3 regions of the Lysobacter sp. Soil_N_51 genome follow, and region 3 is predicted to be linked to each of the others. Evidence: predicted binding sites of a transcription regulator. Region 3 holds the regulator's gene; each other region holds the start of a gene.

The links. Region 3 encodes sigma-54, which starts transcription at its own class of promoters, with help from an activator protein. Its sites were predicted from a motif close to TGGCACGNGCNTTGC; they were not measured.
Region 1: a site for sigma-54 is predicted at 1,385-1,399, ahead of glnA (type I glutamate--ammonia ligase). Genes of this name have one in related genera too.
Region 2: a site for sigma-54 is predicted at 1,485-1,499, ahead of pgaA (poly-beta-1,6 N-acetyl-D-glucosamine export porin PgaA). Genes of this name have one in related genera too.

Annotation. Positions count from the first base shown of each region.
Region 1 is NZ_JBDGLR010000008.1:151,167-156,886, reverse strand. It holds gene glnA (type I glutamate--ammonia ligase) at 1-1,304, opposite strand, end outside; gene AC3A4T_RS16710 (undecaprenyl-diphosphate phosphatase) at 1,590-2,396, shown strand; gene AC3A4T_RS16705 (DUF2750 domain-containing protein) at 2,434-2,955, shown strand; gene AC3A4T_RS16700 (DUF4377 domain-containing protein) at 3,102-3,977, shown strand; gene AC3A4T_RS16695 (RDD family protein) at 4,034-4,498, opposite strand; gene AC3A4T_RS16690 (RDD family protein) at 4,530-4,997, opposite strand; gene AC3A4T_RS16685 (RDD family protein) at 5,244-5,720, opposite strand, start outside.
Region 2 is NZ_JBDGLR010000001.1:104,008-109,727, reverse strand. It holds gene pgaA (poly-beta-1,6 N-acetyl-D-glucosamine export porin PgaA) at 1-1,393, opposite strand, end outside; gene AC3A4T_RS00500 (GH92 family glycosyl hydrolase) at 1,705-5,163, shown strand.
Region 3 is NZ_JBDGLR010000006.1:362,307-368,026, forward strand. It holds gene hprK (HPr(Ser) kinase/phosphatase) at 1-198, opposite strand, end outside; gene AC3A4T_RS13435 (PTS sugar transporter subunit IIA) at 471-935, opposite strand; gene hpf (ribosome hibernation-promoting factor, HPF/YfiA family) at 988-1,314, opposite strand; gene AC3A4T_RS13445 (RNA polymerase factor sigma-54) at 1,735-3,171, opposite strand; gene lptB (LPS export ABC transporter ATP-binding protein) at 3,263-3,982, opposite strand; gene lptA (lipopolysaccharide transport periplasmic protein LptA) at 3,982-4,509, opposite strand; gene lptC (LPS export ABC transporter periplasmic protein LptC) at 4,490-5,053, opposite strand; gene AC3A4T_RS13465 (KdsC family phosphatase) at 5,050-5,598, opposite strand; gene AC3A4T_RS13470 (KpsF/GutQ family sugar-phosphate isomerase) at 5,715-5,720, opposite strand, start outside.

The DNA.
Region 1 (5,720 bases), on a different contig from region 3:
AACACGCCGCCGGCCTTGAGGAACTCGCGGTCCTTGTCGAGCGCTTCCAGCGCCTGGTCGAGCGAATGGCAGACGGTCGGAATGCCCTTCTCTTCTTCCGGCGGCAGGTCGTACAGGTCCTTGTCGCTCGGCGCGCCCGGATCGATCTGGTTCTTGATGCCGTCCAGGCCGGCCATCATCAGCGCGGCGAAGGTCAGGTAACCCGACTGGATCGGATCGGGGAAGCGCATTTCGATGCGGCGCGCCTTCGGGTTGGCCACGTACGGAATGCGGCAGCTCGCCGAACGGTTGCGCGCCGAGTAGGCCAGCATCACCGGCGCTTCGAAGCCCGGGACCAGACGCTTGTAGCTGTTGGTGCCCGCGTTGGTGAACGCGTTGATCGCGCGCGCGTGCTTGAACACGCCGCCGATGTACCACAGCGCCATCTGCGACAGGCCGCCGTAACCGTCGCCGGAGAACAGGTTGACCCCGCCCTTGGCCAGCGACTGGTGCACGTGCATGCCGCTGCCGTTGTCGCCGACGATCGGCTTGGGCATGAAGGTCGCGGTCTTGCCGTTGCGGTGGGCGACGTTCTTGATGATGTACTTCATCGTCAACAGCTCGTCGGCCTTGGCGACCAGCGAGTTGAACTTGGTGCCGATCTCGCACTGGCCGGCGTTGGCGACTTCGTGGTGGTGCACTTCGACTTCGATGCCGACCTGCTCCAGCGTCTTGCACATCTCGGCGCGGATGTCGTGCAGCGAGTCGAGCGGGGCGACCGGGAAATAGCCGCCCTTCACGCCCGGACGGTAGCCGCTGTTGCCGCCTTCGTATTCCTTGCCCGAGTTCCACGCGGCTTCTTCCGAATCGACATGGAAGAAGGTGTGGCCCATGTCATTGGCGTAGCGCACCGAGTCGAAGATGAAGAATTCGGGCTCCGGACCGAAGAAGGCCTGGTCGGCGACACCGCTGGACTTGAGGTAGGCCTCGGCGCGCTTGGCGACGCCGCGCGGATCGCGCGTGTAGGCCTGCATGGTGGCCGGGTCGAGGATGTCGCAGGTCAGCACGATCGTCGGATCGGCGGTGAACGGGTCCAGGTACGCGGTCGACGGGTCGGGCAGCAGGATCATGTCCGACTCGTTGATGCCCTTCCAGCCGCTGATCGAGGAGCCGTCGAACATCTTGCCGTCTTCGAACAGCGCCGGCTCGACGATCGACTTGGGGAAGGTCACGTGGTGCTGGACGCCACGCATGTCGGTGAAACGCAGATCGATGAATTCGACCTTGTGGTCCTTGACGAGCTTTTCGACGTGTTCGAGAGACATGGATGGGATCCGAGATTGGGGATTTGGGATTGGAGATTCGTGCGACGCGAGGGCTTTGAAGCCGCCTGCCGTTACAGGATGCAAACGGCGTGCCAAGTTTCCATATGCTCCAAGCACATGATTTATATAGAACTAAATCTTGACGCGGCGCAGCAATGAGCCAAATTGGTGCGCCATGAACTCGATTAGCACCAATTTGGATCAATGGCGTTTCAGCTATCCTGCCCGCCGACTCGCCCCTCGCATTGGCGAATCCCGACTCCCGAATCTCGAATCCCGGCCCCCATGACCGACCTGCTAGCCGCCCTGCTCCTGGGCATCATCGAAGGCATCACCGAATTCCTGCCGATCTCCAGCACCGGCCACCTGCTGATCGCCCAGCACTGGCTCGGCGCCCGCTCGGACCTGTTCAACATCTCGATCCAGGCCGGCGCGATCCTCGCGGTGGTGGTGATCTACTGGAAGCGCCTGTGGGGGCTGGCGACCGGTTTCACCCAGCGCGACAACCTCGACTACCTGCTCAAGCTCTGCCTGGCCTTCGGCCTCACCGCGGTGCTCGGCATCGCGGTCAAGAAGGCCGGCTTCACCTTGCCCGACCACGTCACCCCGATCGCCTGGGCGCTGGTGCTGGGCGGTGTGTGGATGGTCGCGGCCGAGCATTTCGCCGCCAAGCGCGCCGCCGCGTTGGGCGAGCGCAGCGAGATCACCTGGACCGTGGCGGCGCTGGTCGGCATCGCCCAGGTCGTGGCCGGGGTGTTTCCGGGCACCTCGCGTTCGGCCGCGACGATCTTCATCGCCCTGCTCGCCGGCACCACCAGCCGCGCGGCGGCGACCGAATTCGCGTTCCTGGTCGGCATCCCGACCATGTTCGCGGCCAGCGGCTACGAGCTGATGCACGTGCTCGGCACGCCGGCCGCGGCCAGCGAGGACTGGAGCGCGTTGGCGGTGGCCTTCGTCGCCTCGGCGGTGACCGCCTTCATCGCGGTGAAGTGGCTGTTGCGGTATATCCAGAGCCATCGTTTCACCGCCTTCGCGGTGTACCGCGTCGCGTTCGGCGCGGCGCTGTTGCTGCTGATGCCGTCGGGCAGCTGAGCGCGACGCCTTTCATCTCCGTATCGGAACCGTATCGATGAACGAACAAGACCGTCTCGCCGAACAGCAGTTGCTCGACTACGTGCAGTTGTCCGGCGCCGAGCGCTATGCCGCGTTCCTGGAATCGGTCGCGCGCACCGGCAAGTTCTGGGTCGCGGTGTCGGGCGAGTTCGTGCTGACCTTGTTCGACGAAGACGGCCAGGAATTGTTGCCGACGTGGCCGTCGGCGGCGACCGCGCGCGCCTGCCTGGTGCGCGCGCCGCAGTTGCAGGCCTACGCGCCGGCCGAGCGCGAATTGAGCGCGTGGCGCGATCGCGCCGCCGCGTCGATGAGCGAGGCCGGCGTGGTGGTGGGCGTGTTTCCGAACGAGCGCATGCACAGCGCGGCGGTCGATGTCGCGCAGTTGCTCGCGCATCTGGACGATGTACTCGCCGACGAGGGCGAGTTCGACGGCGAAGACGACGACGCAGCGGCCGAGCCGGGCCCCGATGCGGGCCTGGATCTGGAACGCGCGCAGCGCGAGCTGGCGCAGAAATTCGCCAAACCGCGCGAGCCGTGACCCGCGTCGAGGCAAAGACGCGCGCCGCATCGCAGTTCAATTTCGTGCTGGCTCGCGGCTGAATGCGCCCGACCCATCAATGACCCCATCGCGCGTTCCGGTACGTTGATCCAGTCTTCGCAACGCAGCACGGATCATCCTCGCTCATGACTACTTCGCGCCTTTCCCCTCGTCGTCCGGCCGCCCTGTGGGCCGCCGCCGTTCTCTCGACCGCGCTGCTCGCCGCCTGCGCCGCGCCGTCGCACAACCGCGATGCCAACACCAAGGACAGCGCCATGCCCAGCAATCCGGCCGCGCCCGCCGCCCCCGCTTCCAACGGCTCGATCGACCTGGGCGGCTACCGCTGGACCGTGGAGACCGCGACCGACAAGGCCGGCAAGCCGATCGCCGTGCTGCAGCGCGAAGGCAAGTACGCGCTGACCCTGAGCTTCGTCAAGGATCGCCTGGGCGTGTCGGGCGGCTGCAATCACGTCGGCGCGCAGTACGCGGTCAAGGGCGCGCAGCTGGAGGTGAAAGAATTCCAGACCACGCTGATGGCCTGCCAGGACCCGCGCCTGATGCAGATGGACGCGGCGATCTCGCAACAGCTGCAAGGCCGCAACACGTTCGCGATCGAAGGCGACGCGCCGCGGCCGCGTCTGCGCCTGACCACCGCCTCCGGCGGCACCTTGAACCTCAGCGGCGAAGCGACCGCGGAAACCCGCTACGGCGGCGCCGGCGCGACCGTGTTCCTGGAAGTCGATGCGCAGCGTCGCGCCTGCCCGCATCCGTTGATGCGCGATCACCAATGCCTGTGGGTGCGCGAGCGCAGCTACGACGCCAACGGCGTGGCGCTCAAGCCCAGCGACGAATGGCATTTCCTGTACCAGGACATCGAGGGCTACAAGCACGAGGCCGGCATACGCAACGTCGTGCGGGTGAAGAAGTTCCAGATCAAGAATCCGCCGGCCGACGCGTCGTCGGTGGCGTATGTGCTGGATATGGTGGTCGAGAGCGAGATGGTGCCGCCGCCGAGCCACTGAGCCCGCGCGCGAAGGCGCATCACCGCGCCTTATCGCGCAAGTCGTCGCTCAAGTCCTCAGCGACGACGCACCACGTAGGTATTCGGCCAGGCGTCGTGGAAACCACGGCGCTTGGCGGTCAGCAGCACCGCCAGGGCATCGAACGGAATGAACCGGCCCACGGTGCGCTTGATCGCCTTGCGCCAACCCGGCGGGTTGCCGTGTTCGTCGACCACCTGGGTTCCGGTCAGCACTTTGCCGACGGTCACGCCCCACAGGCCTTCCTGCGGGATGTAGTAGATCGACGCGCTCACGAACAGCATCACCAGCGTGTACGCGGCCGGGCTGTTGACGATCACTTGTCCGGGCGACGGCAGCCACAACCTCAGTGCGTACTCGATCGACGTGATGATCAGGTTGATCAAAAAATAGTCGACCACGAAAGTCAGCAGCCTGCGCCAGCGTTCCGCCGGGACCAGCTCGGTTGGGGCGACGGCATCGACCACCGCCGAGTGCGGCGCGCGATAGGGATTGTCCAGCATGCGGGCTCTCGTGGCGGATCGAACGCAACGATCAGATTTTCTTGACCACCGACGTCCCGGCCAGGCTGTCGTGCCAGCCGGTGCGGCGTTCGCCGGAGAACAGCAGCGAAAACGGTTCGAACGGAATGAAACGGCACAGCGAGCGGATCATGGCCTGGCCCGCGGTGGGCGGATCGCCGTTCTCGTCGACCACGCGGGTGCCGGTGGCGAGCTTGCCCAAGGTGACGCCGAACGCGCCTTCCATGATCGTGTAGTACACCAAGGTCGCGCCCATGTTGAGGAACACAAAGGCGATCGGATCGCGCGGCACCGCGCCGAGCACGCCCAGCACGAGGCCAAAAACGAAACCGAACGCGAGCGAATCGATGAGGTAGTTGAGAAAGCGCAGGCCGCGCCCGGCCGGCTCGAGTTCGACCTCATGGACGAGCGACGAGGCGGGCGCCGCGTACGGATCGACGCTGCGCGGGACCACTTGGTAGGGATTGTGGCTGTCGTTCAAGCGTCGCTCTCCTTGCTGTACGCGGGTCGTTTACGCGTTCGGTTTTCGCGGGTCGGATGGATCGGCCATCGAACCGGCGCTCAGGGGCCGGCCCGACCTGCGGTCCGACGCGAAGCCGCTCGGCGAACAGCCGCGCACCGGTCCATGCAGCCAGCGTTATACCCGCAAAACCGGCGGCGTCGAAGGGGCTTTGGCGGCCATCGGACCGGCTGCATGCCGCCACCGACACGCGGTGGCACACACCGCTCAGCGGCTGCGCACAACCAGGGTCTTGGGCAGGCGATCGTGCCAGCCGGAAACGCGGTCGTCGCGCGAGAACAGCAGCGAGAACGCTTCGAACGGGATCAGCCGGGCGAAGGTGCGGCCGAGCACCTGGCCCCAGCTCGGCGGGCGGCCCTGTTCGTCGACCACGCGGGTGCCGGTGACCAACTTGCCCAGGGTGACTCCGAACATGCCTTCCATCGGCACGTAGTACACCAGGATCATCGTCACGCTGATCAGCACGTTGCGCAGCGGGTTGGGCTCCTGCATCGCGGTCACCACGGCCTCGCCGCCGATGTCGACGTAGACCAGCATCGCCGCGAACATGATCGCGTAGCAGGCCAGGCTGTCGATCAGGTAGTGGACGAAACGCTGACCGCGGCTGGCGGTGACCAACTGGGCGGCGCGATCGGCCCGGCGCACTTGCGCCTGCGGCGCGTGGTAAGGGTTCTGGTTGTCGTC
Region 2 (5,720 bases), on a different contig from region 3:
CGCCGACGCCGCTGCGACGGTCGTGGACGCGATCGGTGCCGAGATCGCCGTTGGGGTAATCGGCCCAGGCGTCACGCGCATGCGCGGTCAGTCGCCAACGGTCGTGGATCAGCGGGCTCATGATTTCGAAGCGGTGTTCGGCATCGCGCGAGCCCAGCGGCGACGCGGTCGCGCCGCCGCCGCGCGCCTCGCTGCGGCCGCCGGCGGTGCCGATCAACCATTGCCAGCCCAGGCGCCGATCCCAGGATTCGGCCATCTGCTTGACCTGCACGTCGCGCGCGCGATTGGCCAGCAATTCGTCGTGGATCGGACGGGCGAGATCGACCCGTTCGTGTTCCAGATACGCACCGATCTGGCCGATGCGCGCGCCGACGTTGGTCGGCTCCAGGGTGTTGGCCATCTGGAAACGTTCCAGCGCGCGATCGATCCAGCCGCGCTTTTGATAGGTCACGCCCAGATCGCTCTGCAGGCCGGCGTTGTTCGGTCCGATCGCGGCCATTTCCTCCAGGCGCCGCTGCGCGCCGACCGTGTCTTCGCCGTACAGGCGGATCATGGTCTGGTGGCTGTCGGCGTCGTAGTGGCGCCAGTTCTCGTGGCTTTCCTTGGCGCCCTTGACCCGCACGAACGCCGGCTCGGCGGCCTTGATCTTGTCGAGTTGCGCGTAGGCGTCGTCGAAGCGCTCGCTTTCGGAATAGGCGTAGGCCAGTTGCAGCTGCGAGTCGTTGTCCTCGGGCCACTCGCGCACAACGTGCTCGAGCACGCTCGCGGCTTCCTGCGGATGCTTGTCGGCGAGCAGCGATGCGCCGACCTTGGCCAATGCGTACATCGGCAGTTGCACGTTCTCGGCCTGCAGCGCGCGGTAGCGCTGCACGACCTCGGCGTGGCGCTCGAGATGGTTGAGCATCACCAGTTCGTCGAACCGCGTGCGCAGTTCGGCCTGCTGTTGCGCCGGGGTCTGGTTGGCGCGGTGTTGTTCGAGGATGCCGCGGGCGTCGCGCATCTCGGTCAGGCGCTGCGCTTCGTTCTCCGGAAACAGGGTGCCCCACAGCACCCGGCGCGCCAGGCGGTCCGAGCTCAGGCGCTGGCGTTCGGCATCGCTGAACAATGCCGGCCGCGCCTCGGCGAGGGCCCAGGCGCGCTCGGCGCCGCCCAGGTCGGCCAGGGTGAGCACCTGCAGCCGGTACAGTTGCTCGTCGTCCGGACGCTGTACTTGTGCACGTTCGATGCGCGCAAGCGCGGCCAGCCACTGCCGGTCGGAGCGCAGGCGCTCGATTTCGGGCAGGGGGTCGGAGGCGGTTTGTTGACGCGTAACGGCAAAAGCTGACGTAGCAGGACAAGTTGCGGCTGCGGTCGCCAAGGCGATGGAGAGGGCAAGACGATGCTGTATCGGCATGGGCAACCGAGATCCGTATGGCGGGGGAGATTTCAGAGGGTGAAGCAGTTCCGAATGAAATGTGATTTGCATCACATTGCGAAGTATTGACGCAAAAGCTGTGCCAAAGCTCTGTGAATACGGCGCGGATCGCGTGTCACAAGTGCTTGTCTGAATTGGTTTTTTTGCAGAGTGAAGCGGTCATCGGATGCTGCGTCGCGGTTTGACAAGCCCGATTTAGATCGATTCAAATCGGGGTATAAGGGGCGCTGGCAACGTTTTCAGTGTTGCGGCGAATCACGGGCGACAGGCCCGCGTGAACGGGAGCGGGCATGTCGGCAATCAGCAGCAATCGCCGGGGCGGCAGCGCGGGCAACGGCGCCTGGATCTCGGCTCTGGTCGGTTTGATCGGCGTGTGCATGGCTCAGGGCGCGCTCGCCAAGCCCGCGCGGACCTTCTGGACCTCGTTCGAAGCGGCCGATCCGCCGCTCGCGCTCGGCCCGGCCGACAGCCCGCGCTTGAGCGCCGACGGCGGCCCGCCCGCGGCCGCGGCCTTGACCGCCAAGCCGGAGGTCGGTTTCAGCGGGCTGCGTTCGCTGCGTTATGAAGGCATCAGCGGCGGCGAACAGCAGGCGCAGGTGTTCAATGTCGACATCGCGGTCGGCAAGGACAGCGAACTGTCCTACAAGGTGTTCCCGCTGTCGGCCGCCAATCAGCCGGTCGTGCCCGGACAGCCCGCGGTGTCGCCGCTCGACAATCTGCGCAACGCCTCGACCTATGTAGCGATCGACCTGCTGTTCGACGACGGCAGCCGCCTGTCGCAGCGCGCGCCGCTGGATCGCCATGGCTTCGCCTTGAGCGCGCGCGGCCAGGGCCAGGCGCGGCTGCTGTATCCGGATCAATGGAACGCGGTCGCCAGCCGCATCGGCGAAGTCGCGGCCGGGCGGCGCATCCGCCAGATCCTGGTCGTGCACGACGGCGATCGCGGCCTGGCCTATCGCGGTTATCTCGACGATCTGCGCATCGGTCCGGTGAACACCGCGCCGGTGTCGGACGCGCAGGCCGCGCAGCATCCCAGCGACTACGTCGACACGCGTCGCGGCAGCAATTCCAACAGCCGTTATTCGCGTGGCAATACCTTTCCCGCGGTCGCGCTGCCGCACGGTTTCAACTTCTGGACACCGACCACCAACGCCGGTTCCCACTGGATTTACCAGTACCAAGAGCGCAACGGCGACGACAACCGGCCGCGCATCGAAGCCTTCGCGCTGTCGCACGAGCCCAGCCCGTGGATGGGCGACCGCCAGAGTTTCCACATCCTGCCGGCGCTCGGCGGCGGCGCGGTCGAACTCGATCGCGGCAAGCGCGCGCTGAGTTTCGGCCACGATCAGGAAACCGCGCGCCCGGATTACTACAAGGTGCGGTTCGACAATGGCCTGATCGCCGAACTGACCCCGACCGACCACGCCGCGATCCTGCGTTTCACCTATCCCGACGCGCAGGCGCGATTGCTGTTCGATCAGCGCGACGAGCACGGCGACATCGTTGCGCATGCGGACGGCCGCGGCCTGAGCGGCTGGACCGAAAGCAAGAGCAAGCTGTCGACCGGCGCGAGCCGGCTGTATCTGTACGCGCGTTTCGATCAGCCCGCGCGCGAGGGCAAGCGCGAGGCGCCAAGCGCCGGCCGCGAGCGCGTCTCGGCCTGGTTCGATTTCGATCTGGCGCGGGTGCGCGAACGTCAGGTCAGCCTGCGCATCGCGACCTCGCTGATCTCGGTCGAGCAGGCGCAGCGCAATCTGGAACTGGAAATCGCCGCGGACGACAGTTTCGACACGGTGCGCGAACGCGCGCGCGCCGCCTGGGACGCGAAGCTGGGCATCGTCCGCATCGACGGCGCGCCGGAACACGAACGCGCGACCTTGTATTCGAATCTGTACCGACTGTTCCTGTACCCCAACAGCGGCTACGAGAACACCGGCAGCGCGCAAAGCCCGCGTTATCAGTATGCCAGCCCGTTCTCGCCGGCCGCCGGCGCGAGTAACGGCGAACGCACCGGCGCTGCGATCGTCGACGGCAAGGTCTACGTCAACAACGGTTTCTGGGACACCTACCGCACCGCGTGGCCGGCCTACGTGCTGCTCACGCCGACCGCAGCCGGCGAGATGATCGACGGCTTCGTCCAGCAGTACCGCGACGGCGGCTGGATCGCGCGCTGGTCTTCGCCGGGCTATGCCGACCTGATGGTGGGCACCAGTTCCGATGTCGCCTTCGCCGATGCCTGGCTCAAGGGCGTGCGCAATTTCGATGTGCGTTCGTTCTATCAATCGGCGATCCGCAACGCCTCCAGCGTCAGCACGGTGCCGGGCGCGGGGCGCAAGGGCATCGAACGCGCGATCTTCAGCGGTTATGCCGACAGCACGGTCGACGAAGGCCTGTCCTGGTCGATGGACGGCTACATCAACGACTTCGCGATCGGCCGGCTGGCTTCGGCCTTGTCGCGCGAACCGGCCGGCGACGATCCGTACCGCGCGCATTACGCCGACGACGCGGTGTACTACCGCAATCGCGCGCTGGGCTACGTCAATCTGTTCAATCCGGCCGTGGGTTTCTTCGTCGGCCGCCATCGCGACGGCCGCTGGCGCTACACCGCCAGCGAATTCGACCCGACCCGCTGGGGCGGCGACTACACCGAGACCAACGCCTGGAACATGGCCTTCCACGCGCCGCAGGACGGCGCCGGTCTGGCCGCGCTGTACGGCGGTCGCACCGCGCTGGGCAACAAGCTCGATCAGTTCTTCGCCACGCCGGGCACGTTCGAAGTCGGAAGCTACGGCGGAGTGATCCACGAAATGATCGAAGCGCGCGACGTGCGGATGGGCCAGTACGGCCACAGCAATCAGCCCTCGCACCATATTGCGTACATGTACGCGGCGGCCGGGCAGCCGTGGCGGATCCAGGAAAAGGTGCGCGATATTCTCGATCGCCTGTACGTCGGCGGCGAGATCGGTCAGGGCTATCCGGGCGACGAGGACAACGGCGAGATGTCGGCGTGGTGGTTGTTCAGCGCGGCTGGGTTCTATCCCTTGCGCATGGGCTCGCCCGAGTACGTGATCGGCGCGCCGCGCTTCGAGCACATGAGCATCCGCCTGGAAAACGGCAAGGAACTGCGGATCAACGCGCCCAAGGTGAGCGAGCGCAATCGCTATGTGCAGTCGTTGAAGGTCAACGGCCAGCCCTGGGATCGGCTGAGCCTGCCGCACGAGCTGTTGGCGCAGGGCGCGGTGCTGGATTTCCGCATGGGTCCGTCGCCGTCGAACTGGGCCAGCACGCCGCAGGCGCTGCCCGAATCGCTGAGCGCCGACGGCGAAACGCCGGCGCCGCTGCGCGATCTGAGCCGTCGCGACAATGCGAGCGTGGCCGGGCTCAACGCCAAGCAGGCGGCGGGCTTGTTCGATAACGATGCGACCACCGCGGTGCGGCTCAACGCGCCGATGCCGCTGCTGAGCTGGAGTTTCAAGACCGCCGCCACGGTGCGCGTGTACACGCTGACTTCGTCGAACAAGCGTAGCGATCCGCAGGCTTGGGCCTTGCAGGGTTCCAACGACGGTGCGCAATGGGTGACGCTGGACGAGCGCCGCGACCAGGCGTTCGCCTGGCGCCGGCAAACGCGTGCGTTCGCGATACGCGAACCGGCGGCGTATGCGCGGTATCGATTGCGCCTGGTCAACGATGGCGAGGGGCCGGGCGGAATCGAGTTGGCCGAGGTGGAGTTGCTGGGCGAGGCGAATTGATTCGGGTTCCCGCCTGAGCGTGTCGTGGCTTCGGGCTGGCCTTGTAGGAGCGGCGCGAGCCGCGACCGCGGCAACGCAACTACGGCGTAGGTTTCGCCACAGGCGTGATTTCGCGGCCGCGACTCACCTCGCTCCTACAGGGGCGCATCGTGGCTTCGGGCTGGCCCTGTAGGAGTTGCGTAAGCTGCGACCACGACAACGCAGCCACGGCGAGGGTTTCGTCGCAGGCGTGATCCCGCGGTCGCGACTCACGTCGCTCCTACAGGACGCATCGTGGTTTCGGGCTCGCTCTGTAGGAACTGCGTAAGCTGCGACCACGACAACGCAGCCACGGCGAGGGTTTCGTCGCAGGCGCGATTTCGCGGTCGCGACTTGCGTCGCTCCTACAGGGGCGCATCGTGGCTTCGGGCTCGCCCTGTAGGAGTTGCGTAAGCTGCGACCACGACAACGCAGCCACGGCGAGGGTTTCGTCGCAGGCGTGATTTCGCGGTCGCGACTCGCGTCGCTCCTACACGGGCGCATCGTGGCTTCGGGCTCGCCCTGTAGGAGCTGCGTAA
Region 3 (5,720 bases):
GGTCAGTTCCTCGGTGCCGAGGATCTGGACCTTGTTCGGGTAGATCGCATTGAGATAGCCGGCCAGCGACGGCCGTCGAGCGACCGTATTGACCGCCTCGACCAGCCGCCCGTCACCGCGTTGGCCGGCCAGCCAGCGCAGCGCCAGGCGGTCGCGCTGCTGTTCGAACAGTTCGCCTGCACGGATGCTTTTGCTCATGGGGCAAGTTTACGAGCAAAGGGCGGTGGTGTCGCACCGGGGGCGTTCTCAGTATGCGTTGCCCATGGCCGCTTTGGATAAGGGGGCGAGCGCCCGGCGTGGGTTCGAAGTCGAGTCGATGCCACAGCGCGGGGGATTCGCTTTTGTCTTGCGCGAGTTGCTGAGCAAAAAGCAAAAGCAAAAAAGCAAACCCCCGCTGGCTCCCCTTTTACAACGGGGGATCGGCAGGTGGGAACTAGATGGTCGAAAAGGGGCGCCGAGTTGCCTGAAACTCAAGCCGCGCTACGACGACAATAATCCAGCAACCGATAACTCAACTCGGCCACGTTCGGCGCGCCGCGCAATCGCTCGCGAAACGCTTCGTCGGCGAAGCGTTCGGCCAGTTCGGCCAGCAATTGCAGATGCTGTTGCACGTGATGCTCGGGCACGGCCATCGCCAGCACCAGATCCACCGGCTGGCCGTCGGCCGCGCCGAAATCCACCGGTTGCGCGAGCCGCAAAAAGGCCGCACGGCTGTGTTCGAACAGCGGCGTGCGGCCGTGTGGGATGGCCACGCCATGGCCGATCGCGGTACTGGCCAGTGCTTCGCGTTCCTGCAGGCCCTTGCTGAGCGCGGCGGTCATTTGCGGATGGCCTTCGCAAAGCAGCTGCGCGGCGGTATCAAGCACTGCGTTGCGATCGCCGGGTCGTTCCAGGATGACAACGCGCTGTGCGCTCAACAAATCGTAAAGCGGCATGGCGGCGTGCTTGAGTGGCTGGCGGAAAGCGGGCGCGGAAGGACGGGAAGGGTCAGCCGAATTCGCCGCTGCGGGCGAGGCTTTCGCCGCGATGATGATCGACCTGCTTGCTCTTGTGCTTCATCAATGCGCGGTCGAGTTTGTCGGCGAGCAGATCGATGGCGGCGTACATGTCGATGGTGGCGGCGTCGCAGTGCAGGGTGCGTCCGGCGATCAGGACGGTGGCTTCGGCTCGATGGTCGGGCTTGTCGAGGCTGAGCTGGATTCGCACGTCGAAGGGTTGGTCGTAGTGGCGTTGCAGACGGGCCAGCTTGGTTTCAACGTAATCACGCAGCGGAGCGGTGACTTCAATCTGCTGGCCGTGGGTTTCGATACGCATCGGGGACCTCCTTCACGTCGCGGGTGAATGCAGAAACGTGTTCCGACCGGTCTTGCCGGACCGAAATGGAACCGGGTGACGCCCTGGCCGTTGAACCACCGACCAGGGAGTCCAGCATCGCACGCTGAGCCTGCGGCGCAAGAGGCCGGCGTAACCCTTTGGTCTTATCCCGGGCGGAAATGCTTGATCGGCCAAGCGTTTTCAAGGGATGTAAAAGTTTTGAAATGGCTCAACTCGGCAAGGTCGGGCGTTTGCGCGGGGCCGGTGAGATCGGGTGAGCGAGCGCTGCAACCCTTGGCGGATAAAGATTGCGCAGTTTTTCGAGGCGCGCGCGGCCGCGGCCCGACGCCTGGCCGGGGCAGTGACTGTTCCAGATGAGCCGATGTTACGGCCGTGCGAAAACGGCCGCGCGCCCCGGCCTCAGGCCATGCGCACGCGATCCTGTGAGGACGGAATGCTCATCGCTTCGCGGTACTTGGCGACGGTGCGGCGCGCGACCGGCACGCCGGTGGCCTTCAAGGTTTCGGCCAGGCGCGCGTCCGACAGCGGCTTGCGCGGGTTCTCCGCTTCGATCAGGCGCCGGATCATCGCCTGGATCGCGGTGCTGGACGCTTCGCCGCCGGAACCGGTGTCGATGCCCGAGGCGAAGAACGCGCGCAGCGGCATGGTGCCGCGCGGCGTGCGCGCGTACTTGCGCGCGATCGCGCGCGAGACCGTGGATTCGTGCAGGCCGACTTCGGTGGCGACTTCGCGCAAGGTCAGCGGCCGCAGCGCGCTATCGCCGAATTCAAGGAACGCGGCTTGTTGCTTGAGCAGGCAGCGCGCCACTTTCAGCAAGGTATCGCCGCGCGCTTCCAGACTTTTGAGCAACCAGCGCGCTTCCTGCAGATGACCGCGCAGGTAACTCGCATCCGACGCGCTGGCGTGGCGGATCATGCCTTCGTAGCCGCGATGGATCGAGATGCGCGGACGCATCGATTCCGACAACGCGACCCGCCACAGGCCTTGCTGACGCCAGATCACCACGTCGGGCGTGACGTAGGTGTCGGTGGAAATCGCGCCCATCTGCGCGCCCGGACGCGGGTCGAGCGAGCGCAGCAACTGCACCGCGGTGTCGACCTGGGCGGTGTCGAGCTTGAGTTCGCTGGCCAATCCGGCCACGCCGACGCGCGGCAGGCGTTCGAGCGGGCCGCTGGCGATCTGCGCGGCCAGCGCCTTGCCCGGGGTGTTGTCGGGCAAGGTGCCCAGTTGCAGGTTGAGGCACTCGCCGAGCGAACGCGCGGCCACGCCGACCGGGTCGAAACGCTGCACCTGATGCAGCACGGTGACCACTTCGTCTTCGCCGACGCTCAGTTCCGGCGCGAGCGATGCGGCGATCGCATCGAGCGGTTCGCGCAGATAACCGTCGTCGTCGATCGCTTCGATCAGGGCCACGCCGATGCTGCGGTCGCGCTGCGACAGCGGGCTCAGATGCAATTGCCACAGCAGGTGATCGAGCAGGGTCTCGGCATCGGCGACCTGTTCGGCTGCGGGCGAGTCTTCGTCGTGATCGGAGGGGCCGACCCGTTCGTACCACGTCTCGCCGTCGTCCATGGTCCACTCGGGCTCGGCGACCGGCGCTTCGGTAGTGCTGCCGGCCTCGCTGCCGCCGCCTTCCTCGCCGCTGGGCACGACCACGCGCGGCTCGTCCTCGGCCGCGGACGGTTCGGTCCAGTCGAGCAGCGGATTGCTTTCCACGGCGGTCGCGAGCTCGGCCTCAAGTTCCACCGCCGACAACTGCAGCAGGCGAATCGCCTGACGCAATTGCGGCGTCATCACCAGCTGTTGTCCGAGTGAGGCTTGGAGGCGGGGCTTCATCATCGATTGCAGACGCGACCTGAATAGGCGACCAGAGACGGCGGCCGAGTCGCGCGTCGCGGGCGTCGTTACGCGCCCGGCAACCGACAGGTTACAAGCGGAACGTTTCGCCCAGATAGACGCGACGGACATCGGGATTGGCCAGCAGCGCGTCCGGAGCCCCCTGCGCGAGCACGCCGCCGTCGTTGAGGATATACGCACGATCGCAAATGCCCAAGGTTTCGCGCACGTTGTGGTCGGTGATGAGGACACCGATCCCGCGATTCTTGAGGTGGCGCACGATTCGCTGGATCTCGCCGACCGAAATGGGATCGACACCGGCGAAGGGTTCGTCCAGCAGCATCAGGCGCGGGCGTGCAGCCAAAGCGCGCGCGATTTCCACACGACGGCGTTCGCCGCCGGACAGGCTGGCACCGAGCTGGTCGGCGACGTGGGTCACCTGCAGTTCGTCCATCAGACTGCCCAGTTCGCGTTCGATGCCGGCGCGGTCGAGGTCGTCGCGCAGTTCCAGCACTAGGCGCAGGTTGTCGGCGACGCTGAGCTTGCGGAAGACGGAGGGTTCCTGCGGCAGATAACCCACGCCGTACTTGGCGCGCGCGTACATCGGCTCGGCGGTGATGTCCTTGCCGTCGAGCACGATCGAGCCGGCATCGGCCGGCACCAGGCCGACGATCATGTAGAAGCACGTCGTCTTGCCGGCGCCGTTGGGGCCGAGCAGGCCGACCACTTCACCGGCTTCGAGGGTCAGGCCGAAGTCGCGCACGACTTCGCGCTGGCGGTACGCCTTGCGCAGGCCTTGAGCGACCAGCATCAACCGCCTCCCTTGGCCGGCGCGGCGGTCTTGCTCTTGGGTTGCAGGCGCATGTTGACGCGACCGCCGGTGCCGCCGCTCTCGATCTGGCCGGTCTTGGAGTTGTAGACAATGCGTTCGCTCTTGATCGTGTCGCCGGCTTTGTCGACGAAGGCGTTGCCGGTCAGGATGATGATTTCCTTCGGCATGTCGTAGTCGACCTTGTTGGCGCGACCGGCGAACGGCGAACCGTCGTCGAGCTGTTGCTTGATGGTGACCTGCGAGCCGGTCATGGTCACGTAGGTGACCTCGCCGTTGCTGCGCTTGAGGTCGGCCTTGGCGGCGTTGATGACCAGGGTGCCCTGGACGATCTTGACGTTGCCGGTCATCACGCACGGCGCGGTGTCGTTGCTGACCGAGCAGTTGCTGCTGTCGGCGTCGATGTCGGTGGGCTGATTGCGATCCGAGGAGCGCGCGAGCACGGCCGCCGGCGCCAGTGCAACGGCGACCAGGCACAGCGCGAGCAAATTAGCGAGCTTTCGCTTCATAGCGGACCTTGACGTTGGGAATGATGACGTTCTTGGTTTCGAGATCGGCCTGCAATCCCGAGCCATTCATTGTAATACCGGGCTGGAGCATCTTGACCGGGACGGCCGAAGTGGCCTTGTTCGCGTCGGGGAACACGTTCAGTTCCTCGGTGGTGATGTTGATGGGCTTGCCTTCGGCGTTGGTGCTGTCGGCGTGGACCTGTCCGCGCAGGCGCACTTCGTCGGCCTCGGCGCTGACCCAGCCGCGTTGCGACTTCACTTCCCACGGCCCGCCGTTGGCGCCGGGCTTGGCCGGGATCAGGAACACCGGCGTGGTGATGTCCATGGTCTTGACGTTGGGGTCGCGGGTCAGCTTCGGCGCGCGCAGGGTGAACGATTCCTTGCCCTGCTTGTCGAGCACGACCGCCTCGAAATCGTTGAGCACGTAGTCCGGACGCGTGCTGGTGGGAGCGGATGCCGGCTTTTCGCGTTGCGACCACAGCGCCCAGCCGCTGAGCGCGGCGGCGGTGAGCAGGATCAGGGTGAGCATGCCGCGCCAGCTCATCCCAGCGCTCCGGCCAGGATGTCTTCGGCGTGGCCTTGCGCGGCCAGCAGCAGATCGCACAGTTCGCGCGCCGCGCCTTCGCCGCCGCGCGCCACCGTGCGCCAATGCACGCGCTCGCGCACCCACGGGTGCGCGTTGGCCGGCGCGACCGCCAGGCCGACGTGCGGCAGGATCCGCAGATCGGCGAGGTCGTCGCCCATGAAAGCGACCTGTTCCAGCGTGAGCCCCAGGCTCTCGGCGATCAGCTTGACGCAGACCAGCTTGTCCTTGACGTCGCCGTGCGAGGTCGCGCCGAGTTCGGCGGCGCGGTGGGCGGCGATGGCGCCGCCGCGCGCGGTCACGAAATGCACGGCGATGCCGACCTTGCGCAACAGCGCCAAGCCCTGGCCGTCTTGGACATGGAAGCTCTTGTACTCACGCCCGGTGCTGTCGAAGGTCAGCCGACCGTCGGTCAAGGTGCCGTCGACGTCGAAGCAGGCCAGCCGGATGCGCGCGGCGCGTTCGCGGATGGCGGCGGGGTAGTCGTTTAGGTGGCTGTATGGCACGGGATTGGGGATTCGGGATTTGGGATTCGAAAGAGCGAAAGCAGATCGAGGGATGCGGGCTGGGCCGAGAGAGCCGCTGTTGCGAATCCCGAATCCCGATTCCCCAATCCCGGCCGTTAAAC